DNA from 3 places in the Streptomyces rapamycinicus NRRL 5491 genome. Region 3 is predicted to be linked to each of the others. Evidence: riboswitches for the same ligand, from Rfam matches in the RefSeq annotation. Region 3 holds a riboswitch; each other region holds the start of a gene.
The links. Region 3 has a riboswitch for cyclic di-AMP ahead of LIV37_RS28720 (C40 family peptidase). Riboswitches for the same ligand answer to the same signal wherever they lie in the genome.

Region 1: it holds a riboswitch for cyclic di-AMP, as region 3 does, so the genes downstream of both, LIV37_RS14945 (M23 family metallopeptidase) here and LIV37_RS28720 (C40 family peptidase) in region 3, are expected to answer to the same signal.
Region 2: it holds a riboswitch for cyclic di-AMP, as region 3 does, so the genes downstream of both, LIV37_RS29500 (LysM peptidoglycan-binding domain-containing protein) here and LIV37_RS28720 (C40 family peptidase) in region 3, are expected to answer to the same signal.

The regions. Positions count from the first base shown of each region.
Region 1 covers NZ_CP085193.1:3,703,221-3,707,945, reverse strand. The annotation lists gene LIV37_RS14950 (M16 family metallopeptidase) at 1-1,062, shown strand, start outside; cyclic di-AMP (ydaO/yuaA leader) riboswitch at 1,353-1,517, shown strand; gene LIV37_RS14945 (M23 family metallopeptidase) at 1,532-2,326, shown strand; gene LIV37_RS14940 (GntR family transcriptional regulator) at 2,582-3,337, shown strand; gene LIV37_RS14935 (HPr family phosphocarrier protein) at 3,503-3,784, opposite strand; gene LIV37_RS14930 (bifunctional acetate--CoA ligase family protein/GNAT family N-acetyltransferase) at 3,974-4,725, shown strand, end outside.
Region 2 covers NZ_CP085193.1:7,011,817-7,016,541, forward strand. The annotation lists gene LIV37_RS29490 (cytochrome P450 family protein) at 1-760, shown strand, start outside; gene LIV37_RS29495 (LysM peptidoglycan-binding domain-containing protein) at 946-1,944, shown strand; cyclic di-AMP (ydaO/yuaA leader) riboswitch at 2,200-2,367, shown strand; gene LIV37_RS29500 (LysM peptidoglycan-binding domain-containing protein) at 2,374-3,069, shown strand; gene eno (phosphopyruvate hydratase) at 3,300-4,580, shown strand; gene LIV37_RS29510 (FtsB family cell division protein) at 4,685-4,725, shown strand, end outside.
Region 3 covers NZ_CP085193.1:6,832,884-6,837,608, forward strand. The annotation lists gene LIV37_RS28715 (L,D-transpeptidase) at 1-1, shown strand, start outside; gene LIV37_RS28720 (C40 family peptidase) at 141-1,304, opposite strand; cyclic di-AMP (ydaO/yuaA leader) riboswitch at 1,313-1,498, opposite strand; gene pcrA (DNA helicase PcrA) at 1,657-4,131, shown strand; gene LIV37_RS28730 (M23 family metallopeptidase) at 4,247-4,725, opposite strand, start outside.

The DNA of each region.
Region 1 (4,725 bases), 3.1 Mb from region 3:
GTCCCGGTCTCCCGGCTGACCAAGGCGCTCGGTCTGCTGGCCGACGCGCTGCGCGCCCCCGCCTTCCCGGACGGCGAGGTCGAGCGGCTGGTGCGCAACCGGCTGGACGAGATCCCCCATGAGCTGGCCAACCCGGCCCGCCGCGCCTCCATGGCCCTCTCCGCGGAGCTCTTCCCGGCCGAGTCGCGGATGTCCCGGCCGCGCCAGGGCACCCAGGAGACCATCGAGGGTATCGACGCCGCGGCCGTGCGGGCCTTCTACGAGGCGCATCTCCGCCCCTCCACCGCCACGGCCGTCATCGTGGGCGACCTCGGCGGTGTCGACCTTGACCGGGCACTCGCCGACACCCTCGGCGCCTGGACGGGCGGGGCGGGCGCGCCGCGCACGGCCCCCCCGATCGTCGCGGACGACACCGGCCGTGTCGTGATCGTCGACCGGCCGGGCGCGGTGCAGACCCAGCTGCTCATCGGGCGCGTGGGCGCCGACCGCCACGACCGGGTCTGGCCCGCGCAGGTGCTCGGCACGTACTGCATGGGCGGCACCCTCACCTCCCGCCTGGACCGCGTGCTGCGCGAGGAGAAGGGCTACACCTACGGGGTGCGCGCCTTCGGCCAGGTGCTGCGCTCCGGGCCCCCGTCGCCCGCGGGCGGCTCCACGGGCGCCTCGATGCTGGCGATCAGCGGTTCGGTGGCCACCGAGGTCACCGGCCCCGCGCTGGACGACCTCTGGAAGGTGCTGCGCACGCTGAAGGAGGAGGGGCTGACCGACGACGAGCGCGATGTCGCGGTGCAGAACCTGGTGGGCGTCGCCCCGCTGAAGTACGAGACGGCGGCGTCCGTCGCGAACACCCTCGCCGACCAGGTCGAGCAGCATCTTCCGGACGACTTCCAGGCGCAGTTGTACGCCCGTCTGGCGGAGACCGGCACGGTGGAGGCCACCGCCGCGGTGGTGAGCGCCTTCCCGGCGGACCGGCTGGTCACGGTGCTGGTCGGGGACGCCTCGGCGATCGAGGAGCCGGTCCGGGCGCTGGGCATCGGCGAAGTGCGCGTCATCTCCAACTGAGCCGACGGCCGACGAGAGTTGGCCGGATCCGTGCGCGGAACCGCCGGTCCGGCCGGCTCGCTGACGGCCCGGCAGGCGGTCCGGCGGACGTCCGGTCCATGAGCCGACAGCGGAAGGACCCCGGCCCCGAAAGGGCGCCGGGGCCCTTCCGACATGCCCGATTTATGGGATTGACTGCTTGTTTGGTTTGTGGGGAGAGCAACAAAAAACCGGAACCGTTTGTGATCGAAAGCGGGCCCGTTTAGCGTCAGTCCGGCTGTTCGCCAGCGACCCGCCGCACCCGCGGCACCGGACAGTCATCGCCGAGTCCCCGTACGGCGCAAGCCAGGGGAGCCGGGGACCCAACACGTCCCCAGGGGTGAATCGGGCGCCTTCCCCGGCCGGGGGAGGGGTCCGTAGGAGACCTTCCTGCTCCGAACCCGTCAGCTAACCCGGTAGGCGAGAAGGAAGGAAAGGAGTGCGCCTCAGTATGGCGTCCACCCGCACTGCCACCGGTAAGCACCGCCGCACCAACAAGGTCAACATCCGCACGAGTGCGAACGTCGTGGGCATCACGACCGTCGCCTCGGGTGTGGTCGCCGGGATCACCGGACAGGCGTTCGCGGCCGACGGGGGCCCCAATCCCCAGCAGACCGGTCTGACCCAGGCGATCGTGATCGGCGACGGGATCGCGGACCACATCGAGGCCCAGGCGCAGTCCCAGGAGACCGCCGCCGAGCAGGCCGCCGCCAAGGCCAAGGCAGAGGCGATCGCCCGCCAGGAGGCCGCCAGAAAGGCGGAGGCCGCGGCGAAGAAGGCCAAGGCCGAGCGCGAGGCCAAGGAGCGCGCGGCGCGCGAGGCCGAGCGCAAGCGCATCAACACCTTCGTGTCGCCGATCAGCGGCTCCTACGTCTCCACCGGCTACCAGGCGTCCAGCGGTCTGTGGTCCTCCGGCAGCCACACCGGCATCGACTTCCACGCCTCCACCGGCACCACGGTGCACTCCGTGGGCATGGGCGAGATCGTGGAGGCGGGCTGGGGCGGCTCCTACGGCAACAACGTCGTCATCAAGATGAACGACGGCACGTACACCCAGTACGGCCACCTGTCGTCCATCAGCGTCTCGGTCGGCCAGAAGGTCACCCCCGGCCAGCAGATCGGCCTGTCGGGCGCCACCGGCAACGTCACCGGACCGCATCTGCACTTCGAAGCCCGCACCAGCCCGGACTACGGCTCGGACATGGACCCCCTGTCGTACCTGCGCACGCACGGCGTCAACGTCTGACCCGTCGCGCGTCCGACGCGAACGCCGCGCGCGGTCTCACGATCCCGAGATCCCGAGACCCCGTGAGACTTCCGAGAAGGCCCCGTCCGCAGGACGGGGCCTTCGGCGTGCCGCCGCCCGGCTGACCAAAAAACAGCCATGAAATGCTTCCCGCCATCGGAAATGGCGGCCATGTGGAATAGAGTCGGTCAACGCGCATTCCATGGCCGCGTTTCGCGGGCGTTAAGGCGGAGGTTCGACAATGCGGGACCGTAAGTGAGCGGGGATACGAACGCGGTCCAGGGCGGTCGCCGGATTTCGGCACACGCGGTCTGCGCGGCGATTCGCGACGACATCGTCTCCGGCGCGTATCAGCCCGGCAGTCGCCTCACCGAGGAACTGCTCGCGCGGCGCTACGGCGTCTCCCGGGTGCCGGTCCGCGAGGCCCTGCGCACCCTGGAGTCCGAGGGCTTCGTGACGACCCGGCGGCACGCGGGGGCCTGTGTCGCCCAGCCCTCAGAGCGCGAGGCCGCCGACCTGCTGGACATCCGCGCGCTGCTGGAGCCGCTGGGCGCCGCGCGGGCCGCACAGCGCCGCACCGAGGCCCATCTGAAGGTGCTGCGCGGACTGGTCCGGCTCGGCCGGGAGCGCGCCCAGGGCGGTCAGCTCGGCGAACTGCGGCCGCTGGGAGACTGGTTCCACGAGACGCTCGCCCAGGCGTCCGGCAGCCCGAGCCTGGCCGCGCTGCTCGTCCAGCTGCGCCGTAAGACCGCGTGGGTGTACGCCGCCGCTCCCGGGTCGCGGCCCGTGCCGCCCGAGGGCGCCGCGCGCCCCGACCCGGCCGCACGGGCCGTGGAGTCCTGGGCGGAGCACGGCGCGCTGGTGGACGCGGTGGCGCGCGGCGACGCCGACCGCGCGCGGGCGCTCGCCACGGCGCACACCGAGCGCGCGCTGTCGGAATACCGGCTGCGCCGCCCGATTCCGGTGAGGACTTCGAAACATTCCGTCAACACGGCGAGCGGCCGGAATTAACAGAACTCCCGTATACAACTCCTTGGACTCCTTGGAAATTCCGTGCGCCGAAACAGAAAATGGCGGGGCCGCGGTGGCCGGTACGGCCACCGCGGCCCCGCCGTGCCGAATTCCTGAAATCGCCCCGGGAATCACCCGGGAATTCCAGGCAGGGCTCGCCCGGGGTCAGACGGTCTCGGGAAGCTCCTCGAGCCCCTCCGCCACCAGCTTCGCCAGACGGTCGAGCGCGACCTCGGCGTCGTCCGCGTCGGAAGCGAGGACGACCTCCTCGCCGCCCTGGGCGCCCAGGCCGAGCACGGCCAGCATGGAGGCGGCGTTGACCGGGGTGCCGTCGCCCTTGGCGATCGTGATGGGGACGCCGGCGGCGGTGGCCGCCCGGACGAAGATCGACGCAGGGCGGGCGTGCAGGCCCTCGGCCCAGCCGATGGTGACGCGGCGCTCAGCCATGGTGTTGCCCTTCAGGTGTGACGGTGCTGTTGTCTAGACCAAAATCATACGGTGTCCGGATACACCCGAACGATGTCCGAGTGGGCCCGGCCATGCCCGGACCGGTCCGATACGGACCTTCCCCCGACACTTGGCCCCCACGCAAGGGTGTCCACCATCCGGACCGGGCGGGCCCGTACCCTGGCTCCCATGCGGAGCCCGTCGGACCATCACGCCTACCCGACCCACTGGGAAGCCGATGTGGTGCTCCGGGACGGCGGTACGGCACAGATCCGTCCCATCACCACCGATGACGCGCAGCGGCTGGTCAGCTTCTACGAGCGGGTCTCGGACGAGTCGAAGTACTACCGCTTCTTCGCGCCCTACCCCCGTCTCTCCGACCGCGACGTCCACCGCTTCACCCACCACGACTACGTCGACCGGGTGGGTCTGGCGGCCATCGTGGGGGATGAGTTCATCGCCACCGTTCGGTACGACCGCATCGACGGCCGGGGGATGCCCGCCGCGGCCCCCGCCGACGAGGCCGAGGTCGCCTTCCTCGTCCAGGACGCCCATCAGGGCCGCGGGGTGGCCTCCGCGCTCCTCGAACACATCGCCGCCGTGGCGCGCGAGCGCGGAATCCGGCGGTTCGCCGCCGAGGTGCTGCCCGCCAACAACAAGATGATCAAGGTGTTCACGGACGCGGGCTACACCCAGAAGCGCAGCTTCGAGGACGGGGTCGTCCGCCTCGAGTTCGACCTCGAACCCACCGACCGCTCCCTGGCCGTGATGCGCGCCCGTGAGCAGCGCGCCGAGGCCCGGTCCGTCCAGCGGCTGCTCGCGCCCGGCTCCGTGGCCGTCATCGGCACCAGCCGCACACCCGGCGGCGTCGGCCGAACCGTGCTGCGCAACCTCCTGGACGCCGGCTTCACGGGGCGCGTCCACGCCGTCAACCACGCCTT
Region 2 (4,725 bases), 180 kb from region 3:
GGACTGGGCCGGCGCGATGATCCGGCACGGCGGCGGCCCGCGCGGCGGAGTGGCCCGCGCCGTGAAGAGGATCCGGGCGTATCTGGGCGAGCTGATCCACCGCAAGCGCCTGGAGCTCGCGGAGTGGAGGGAAGAAGAGGACGGGGAGGATCTGATCTCGGGGCTGATCCGGGCCGGCGACCACGGCGAGCACCTCACCGAGAACGAGGCCGCGGCCATGGCCTTCATCCTTCTCTTCGCCGGCTTCGAGACGACCGTCAACCTGATCGGAAACGGCGTCTACGCACTGCTGCGCCATCCGGAGCAGCGCGCCCTCATGCAGCGGGCCCTGGAAGAAGGGGACGAGCGGCTGCTCGCCGCCGGGGTCGAGGAACTGCTCCGCTACGACGGACCCGTGGAGATCGCCACCTGGCGGTTCGCCACCGAGCCGCTCACCCTCGCCGGGCAGCACATCGCCGAGGGGGAGCCGGTGCTGGTGGTGCTCGCCGCGGCCGACCGGGACCCCGAACGGTTCGCGGAGCCGGACGTCCTCGATCTCACCCGCCGGGACAACCAGCACCTCGGCTACGGCCATGGCATCCATTACTGTCTGGGTGCTCCGCTGGCCCGGCTGGAGGCCCAGACCGCGATCGCCACCCTGCTGCGGCGGCTGCCCGGGCTGCGGCTCGCGGAGGATCCGGAGGATCTGCGGTGGCGCGGCGGGCTCATCATGCGCGGGCTGCGCACGCTCCCGGTGACCTGGGATTCCGCGGACGGCTGAGACCCGCGAAACGGGTGGCCGGGACTCCCAAGGCCCCTGCGGGCGGACATACGTGACGAATGATCAGCCGTGTGACCGTGGCGTGACCTCGGATACATCGCCTTGTGATGATCGAGTGCCCTCGCTATGTTCACCGGCAAACCTTGTCGCCATAGGGCCATAGCGCCATAGGAGAGGTCAATCGCATGCGTTCCGGTAATGGTCGACACCGTCGCCCCCGTCAGGCTCCGGCCATCATCGTCGCGGCGGGGGTCACGGGAGCGGGCCTCGCCATGCCCCTCTTCGGGGCGACCGGCGCACAGGCCGCCCAGACCGCCACGTGGGATCACGTCGCCGAGTGCGAGAGCGGCGGTATGTGGAGCGCCAACGAGGGCAACGGCTTCTACGGCGGGCTCCAGCTGACCCTCGACATGTGGAAGAAGTACGGCGGCGCGGAGTACGCCCCGCGCCCCGACCTCGCCAGCCGCTCCCAGCAGATATCCGTCGCCGAGGCGATCCTCGGCGACCGCGGCCCCGACGCCTGGCCGAGCTGTGCGCTGGGCGCCGGGCTCACCGACGGCGGCGGCGCCCCCGATGTGGACCCCGGCAGCACGGCCACCCCGGACCCGGGGACGGGCCGCGGCGGGGACGACCAGGGGGACCGGGGGCGGGACGGCTCCTCCTCGGACGCGGACCGTTCGGGGACGTCCGACGGCGCCGGCAAGCCGGACGCGCCGGACGCGTCCGGGTCGGCCGAGGAGCCGGACGCGCCCCACACCTCCAAGTCCCCCGACGGCCTTGACGGCTCCGCCTCGGACGACCCGGCAGCGGACGACCCGGACTCGGACAGCCCCTCCCGTTCGGACGGTCCCTCGGTGCCGGACGGCTCCGAGAGCCCCTCGGCGGACCCCTCCGGCCGCCACCGCGGCTCCCCGGACGCCGGGGAGGAGGCCGACGACGGCGACGCGGGGAGCGCACGGCCCTCCGGGCGCCATGCCTCGCGCGGCGCTTCGGACCGCGACGAGGACTCCACGGACGACGATTACACTGTTCGCCCCGGTGACAACCTGTCAGGGATCGCCGAGCACCAGAATGTGTCCCGCGGTTGGGAAGGGCTCTACGAGACCAACGAGGACCTCATCGGGATCGACCCCGATCTGATCATTCCTGGTCAGCGACTTGACCTCACCATCAGGGAGCAGTGATTCGGGGGGAATTGCCCGCTCTGGACCCGGTGAGACATACATCTCGTCACATTTTCCGGGGCGCACCTCGTGTCCGATCTCTCCTCACCCGGCCCCACCTGCGTCGATGTGGGCCGGGTGAGATCAATTACAGCCCCAATCACTGCCCTTGGGGTGTTTGAACGTTCTTGGAAGGTGTGTTTAACGTCTTTCCGCTCGCCACCGCGGGCACCGTCGATCGTCACGCCGAATCCTGCCGGCGGTCGGGGGGAAACCGACGCGTCAGCGCCGAAGGCAGGAGCGGGGGACCCAAGGTAGGTGCCGAGTGGCCTGTGGATACGGGCTCGTCGGCTAGGGGTGAAGCCGGGAGCGACCATCGCGACCGGCCGGGCAACTCACGTCCGAACCCGACAGCTCACCTCGTAGGCGTCGGTGAGGAAACGAACCAAAATGCTCAAGTCCAACGGGAAGCACCGCCGCCCCTCCAAGGCCACCCGTATCGCCGCGCTCACCGGTCTCGCCGGTGCCGCCGTGGCGGCACCGCTCATCGGGGCGACCTCCGCCTCCGCGGCCACCACCTCCCAGTGGGACCAGGTCGCGCAGTGCGAGTCCGGTGGCAACTGGTCGATCAACACCGGCAACGGCTACTTCGGCGGCCTGCAGTTCTCGAGCTCCACCTGGGCCGCCTACGGCGGCACGGCCTACGCCTCCACCGCGGACAAGGCCAGCAAGGCCCAGCAGATCCAGATCGCCGAGAAGGTCCTGGGCAGCCAGGGCAAGGGCGCCTGGCCGGTCTGCGGCAAGGGTCTGACCTCCGGCGGCAGCCCGTCCGCCCCGTCCGCGCCCTCCGGCTCGCAGGACCAATCCTCGGCGACCACCAAGTCGGCCCCGGCCCAGCCGGCGCAGCCCAAGGCCCAGCCGAAGGCGCAGCCGCGCACCGCGCCCGAGCGCGCCGCCCGGCAGCAGACCCGTGGCCCGATCAAGAAGGGTGACGGCGAGTACAAGGTCAAGTCCGGCGACACCCTCGGCAAGATCGCCAAGGTCCACGACGTCAAGGGCGGCTGGAAGAAGCTCTTCGAGCTGAACAAGGACATCGTGGAGCAGGCCGACCTGATCTTCCCGGGCCAGCAGCTGCACCTCCGCTGAGCCACGGCCACGGTCACGGCCACCGTGAGAACGAGCCCCGGCCGGGGTGTGCCGCCCCTATGGCACGCCCCGCCGGGGCTTTCCCAATGCACATGAAATCCGGATTTTTAATCCAGAATCTCGCTTTTTGTGTCGCGCCCCTGTCTCGTGGGGCGGGCGAACGCGGGGCGCAGCCCTCCCGGCCCGTTAGGCTCGTGCTGCTACCGCAGACCCATACGAAGGAGAACCTCGTGCCGTCCATCGACGTCGTCGTAGCTCGCGAGATCCTCGACTCGCGAGGCAACCCCACGGTCGAGGTCGAGGTTGGCCTCGACGACGGCAGCACCGGCCGTGCCGCCGTGCCGTCCGGCGCCTCCACCGGCGCCTTCGAGGCCCTCGAACTCCGTGACGGCGACAAGAACCGCTACAACGGCAAGGGCGTGGAGAAGGCCGTCCTCGCCGTGATCGAGCAGATCGGTCCCGAGCTGGTGGGCTATGACGCCACCGAGCAGCGGCTGATCGACCAGGCGATGTTCGACCTGGACGCCACCCCGGACAAGTCCTCGCTCGGTGCCAACGCGATCCTCGGCGTCTCCCTCGCCGTCGCGCACGCCGCCTCCGAGGCGTCCGACCTCCCCCTCTTCCGTTACCTCGGCGGCCCGAACGCCCATCTGCTGCCGGTGCCGATGATGAACATCCTCAACGGCGGATCGCACGCCGACTCCAATGTGGACATCCAGGAGTTCATGATCGCGCCCGTGGGCGCGGAGTCCTTCTCCGAGGCCCTGCGCTGGGGCGCCGAGGTCTACCACACCCTGAAGTCCGTGCTGAAGGAGCGCGGCCTGTCCACCGGCCTCGGCGACGAGGGCGGTTTCGCGCCGAACCTCGGCTCCAACCGCGAGGCCCTCGACCTGATCCTCGAGGCGGTCAAGAAGGCCGGCTACCAGCCGGGCCAGGACATCGCGCTCGCGCTGGACGTCGCCGCCTCCGAGTTCTACAAGGACGGCACGTACCAGTTCGAGGGCCAGTCCCGCTCCGCCGCCGAGATGACCTCGTACTACGCCGAGCTGGTCGCCGCGTACCCGCTGGTCTCCATCGAGGACCCGCTGAACGAGGAGGACTGGGACGGCTGGAAGACCATCACCGAGCAGCTCGGCGACAAGGTCCAGCTGGTCGGCGACGACCTCTTCGTCACCAACCCCGAGCGGCTGTCCCGCGGCATCGACAGCGACACCGCGAACGCCCTGCTGGTCAAGGTCAACCAGATCGGCTCGCTGACCGAGACCCTCGACGCGGTCGAGCTGGCCCAGCGCAACGGCTACAAGTGCATGATGTCGCACCGCTCCGGTGAGACCGAGGACGTCACCATCGCCGACCTGGCCGTCGCCACCAACTGCGGCCAGATCAAGACCGGCGCCCCGGCCCGTTCCGAGCGGGTGGCCAAGTACAACCAGCTGCTGCGCATCGAGGAGATCCTGGACGACGCCGCGGTGTACGCGGGCCGTTCCGCCTTCCCGCGCTTCAAGGGCTGAGCGGACACGTCTGACGCCGGTCCCCGGCCGTGGTCCCGTACCGTGGCCGGGGACGGCGTCGCTCGACGGCGTTACCCAAGCGAAGTCATCACCGGGGAGGCGACGTGCCGGCGGATCGGGAACGGTTCTCCACCGCGACCAGGCT
Region 3 (4,725 bases):
AGCCACTGACGGCGCGTGAGCCGCTTACGGCGCCGTGGGCCATGGACGGCGCCGCGACGCGCTGACGGCGCCGCTGAGCCGAAGACGATGCCGCCGCCCGGGGCCCGGCCCCGGGCGGCGGCATCGTCAGGCTCAGGGCCCTACGAGGGCCGCACGCTCCCGTAGATGGGCATCTCCGTGATCGGCGCCTTCTTCACCACGTCGCCCGGCTTCGGCGCGTGGATCATCATCCCGTCGCCGATGTAGAGGCCGACATGGCTGATGTCGTCGTAGAAGAAGACGAGATCGCCCGGCTGGAGTTGGGACGTCGAGACGCGCGTACCGGCCTTCACCTGGTCCCAGGTGGTGCGCGGCAGCGAGATCCCGGCGGACTTCCAGGCCGCCTGCGTCAGCCCCGAGCAGTCGAAGGAGCTCGGGCCGGTGGCGCCCCAGACGTACGGCTTGCCGAGCTGCGCCTTGGCGAAGGCGATGGCCTGGGCCGCCTTGGAGCTGTTGGCCGGGACGGAGGGCGTTGAGGGCGCCGTCGAACCGGAGTCACCCGCGTTCTGCTCCTGCTGCTTCTTGCGCGCGGCCGCCTCCTGCCGCTGTTTCTCGGCCAGCTCGGCGGCCTTACGGCGGGCCTCTTCCGCCTTCTTCTTCTCGATCGCCGCCAGCCGCGCCTTCTCCTTGGCGGTCAGATTCGCCAGCAGCCGCCGGGCCTCGGTCAGCTTGTCCTGGACGGTCTTCTTCTGGACCTTCAGCTGCTTCTGGGACGCGGTCAGCGAGGCGAGGCTCTCGCCGGCCTTACCGCGCTCCTTGGCGGCCTTCACCCGCTGCTTCTGGAAGTCGTCGACGGCCTGCTTCTGCCGGCCGGTCATCCGGTCCATCAGATGCGACTGGTCGAAGACGTCCTGCGGATCGTTGGAGAACAGCAGGGTCGCGGCGGAGCGGGCCATTCCGCCCTCGCGGTACTGGGCGGTGGCGTAGGCGCCGAGCATGCGCCGGGCCTCGTTGAGCTTCTCGGTGCGCCGGGCGACGGAGTCCAGCAGCTTGTCGACCTTGGCCCGCTGCTGGTCGGTGCGCTCCTTGGCGGCGTTGTAGCGCTGGGTGGCGGTCTCCGCCTGGTGGTAGAGGGTGTCGACCTTCTCCTTCACCTTCTCGATCGACTGGGCGGCCGGCTTGGGATCGGTGGGCGCGGCGTTGGCCGACTGGGAGAGCAGGGTGACGGATGCGAGGGCGGCCGTGGTGAACCCGACGGCCGTACGGCGGCTGTGACCCGTGAGCGAGGCGGGTATTCGGCTCCGCGGCTTGCGGTGCGACGCCAAGGGTGGCGACTCCTTCCGTGGACCGCCTACCGGGTTAGCTGTCGGGTTCGGGCGGTACGGAAGGTTGCCCTACGGCCGTGTCCGGACGGCACTGTCCGTGCCGTACCGTTTCGGGCCGATTCACCCCGGTCTTGCGTTGTTGGGTCCCCGGCTCCGGGCGCCTCACGGCGTACCGGACTCGGCGGAGGCCGCCCGTGCCGACGTGGTTCGCCGACGGATCTTCCGGGCCGCCTGACGCAGGACGGTAGCCAACACGTGGGGCTCCTGTGAAGACTGGTGGCCGTTTTGCCCGAAACCGTTTCGTGATGTTCGGACGTCGGCTGTCAGTGGGGCGGCCTAGACTCGGGGAGCGATGAGCAGCCTCTTTGACGACAGCTTCCTGGCGGACCTCGGGCCTTCTCCGGACGAGGAGCGGCCACCGCCGCCCGAGGATTCGGCGCACCCTGGCCACGGTGGCGCCGAGGACGTGCCGCATCACCTCTTCAGCGGCGATTTCGAAGCGCCCGTGCCGCGGGAGGCCCACTACCGGGACGGCGCGGCCCGGCCCGCCGTGGACCCGTCCGCCCTGCTCGAGGGGTTGAACGAGCAGCAGAGGGCCGCCGTGGAGCACACCGGCTCGCCGCTGCTGATCGTCGCGGGCGCCGGCTCCGGCAAGACCCGGGTGCTCACCCACCGCATCGCCTATCTGCTCGGCGCCCGCTCCACCCACCCCGGCCAGATCCTCGCCATCACCTTCACCAACAAGGCGGCGGGCGAGATGAAGGAGCGCGTCGAGGAGCTCGTCGGCCCGCGGGCCAACGCCATGTGGGTGTCCACCTTCCACAGCGCCTGCGTCCGCATCCTGCGCCGGGAGTCGAAGAAGCTGGGCTTCACCTCGTCGTTCTCGATCTACGACGCGGCCGACTCCAAGCGGCTGATGTCGCTGGTCTGCCGGGACCTGGATCTCGACCCCAAGCGGTTCCCGTCGAAGTCCTTCAGCGCCAAGATCTCCAACCTCAAGAACGAGCTGATCGACGAGGAGACCTTCGCCGGGCAGGCTACGGAAGGTTTTGAGAAGACGCTGGCCGAGGCGTATGTGATGTACCAGGCGCGGCTGCGCGAGGCCAACGCGCTGGATTTCGACGACATCATCATGACCACGGTCAATCTGCTCCAGGCGTTCCCGGACGTCGCCGAGCACTACCGCCGCCGCTTCCGGCACGTCCTGGTGGACGAGTACCAGGACACCAACCACGCGCAGTACACACTCGTGCGCGAGCTGGTGGGCACCGACACCGAGGAGACCACTGCCGCCGAGCTGTGCGTGGTGGGCGACGCCGACCAGTCGATCTACGCCTTCCGGGGCGCCACGATCCGTAACATCCTCCAGTTCGAGGAGGACTACCCCACCGCGCGGACGATCCTCCTCGAGCAGAACTACCGCTCGACCCAGACCATCCTGAGCGCGGCCAACGCGGTCATCGAGCGCAATGAGAACCGCCGCCCCAAGAACCTGTGGACGGACGCCGGCGCCGGGGCCGAGATCATCGGCTATGTGGCCGACACCGAGCACGACGAGGCCCAGTTCGTCGCCGACGAGATCGACCGGCTGACGGACGCGGGCGACGCCAAGGCCGGGGACGTGGCGGTCTTCTACCGCACCAACGCCCAGTCCCGTGTCTTCGAAGAGGTCTTCATCCGCGTCGGGCTGCCGTACAAGGTCGTCGGCGGCGTGCGCTTCTACGAGCGCAAGGAGGTCCGGGACGTCCTCGCGTATCTGCGGGTGCTGGCCAACCCCGAGGACTCCGTCCCGCTCCGCCGGATCCTGAACGTGCCCAAGCGCGGCATCGGGGAGCGCGCGGAGGCCATGATCGACGCGCTGTCGCTGCGCGAGAAGATCACCTTCCCGCAGGCGCTGCGCCGGGTCGACGAGGCGTACGGCATGGCGGCCCGCTCGGCCAACGCCGTCAAGCGGTTCAACACGCTCATGGAGGAGCTGCACACCATCGTGGAGTCCGGGTCGGGCCCGGCCACCGTCCTGGAGGCGGTGCTGGAGCGCACCGGCTATCTGGCCGAGCTCCAGGCGTCCACCGATCCGCAGGACGAGACCCGGATCGAGAACCTTCAGGAGCTCGCCGCCGTGGCCCTCGAGTTCGAGCAGGACCGAGGCGAGGAGAACCCCGGCACCCTCGCGGACTTCCTGGAGCAGGTCGCGCTCGTCGCCGACTCCGACCAGATCCCCGACGAGGACACCGAGGGGTCCGGCGTGATCACGCTGATGACCCTGCACACGGCGAAGGGCCTGGAGTTCCCGGTCGTCTTCCTCAGCGGCATGGAGGACGGCGTGTTCCCGCACATGCGGGCGCTCGGCCAGACCAAGGAGCTGGAGGAGGAGCGGCGGCTGGCCTATGTCGGGATCACCCGGGCCCGCGAGCGGCTCTATCTGACCCGCTCGACGATGCGCAGCGCCTGGGGACAGCCCGCGTACAACCCGCCGTCCCGCTTCCTGGAGGAGATCCCGGACCAGTATGTGCGCTGGCGGCGCACCGGGCCCGCCACCCCGTCCGCGTCCATGGGCGGCATCGCCTCGACCCCGTCGTCGGGGCTGTCGTCCGGTCTGTCGACGTCGCGTTCGCGCACCGGAGGCAGCGGGTTCGCCACCCGGCGGGCCAAGGAGCGCCCGGTGGTCGCCCTGGCCATCGGTGACCGGGTCACCCATGACTCGTTCGGGCTCGGCACGGTGGTGGCGGTCAAGGGCAGCGGGGACAACGCGGAGGCGACGATCGACTTCGGCGACGAGAAGCCGAAGCGGCTGCTGCTGCGGTACGCACCGGTGGAGAAGCTGTAGGTGGAGAGGTTGTAGCTGTGGAGAGGCCGTAGCGGGGCCCGGCCGGGGCTGGGCGCCGAGGCTGTAGCGCGCCGGTGGGCGCGCTACAGCGGTGCTGTCGGCGGCCCTGGCCGGATCAGGTCGGGTCGAGGCCCTTGCCGCGCAGCCAGGGCAGCGGGTCGATGGCCGCGCCACCGCCGGGGTGGACCTCGAAGTGCAGATGCGGGCCGGTGGAGTTACCGGAGTTCCCGGAGTACGCGATGGTCTCCCCGGCCTTGACGGTCCCGGAGCGGATCTTGGCGCTGCTGAGGTGGCAGTACCAGGTCTCCGTGCCGTCCGGGCTGGTCAGAACGACCATATTGCCGTAGGCGTCGTTCCACTGCGTCCTTACGGTGCCATCGGTGGCGGCCATCACGGGCGTCCCGTAGCTCACCGGGAAGTCGATGCCGGTGTGCACCGACATCCAGTTGATACCGGCCTGGCCGAACTGGGCGCTCAGGCCGTGCTGGGCGACGGGCAGCGCGAACTTCGGGCGCAGCGCTTCCTTGCGCGCCGCCTCGGCCGCCTTGCGCTTCTTCTCGGCGGCCTGGCGCGCCTGGAGGTCGATCCGCTCCT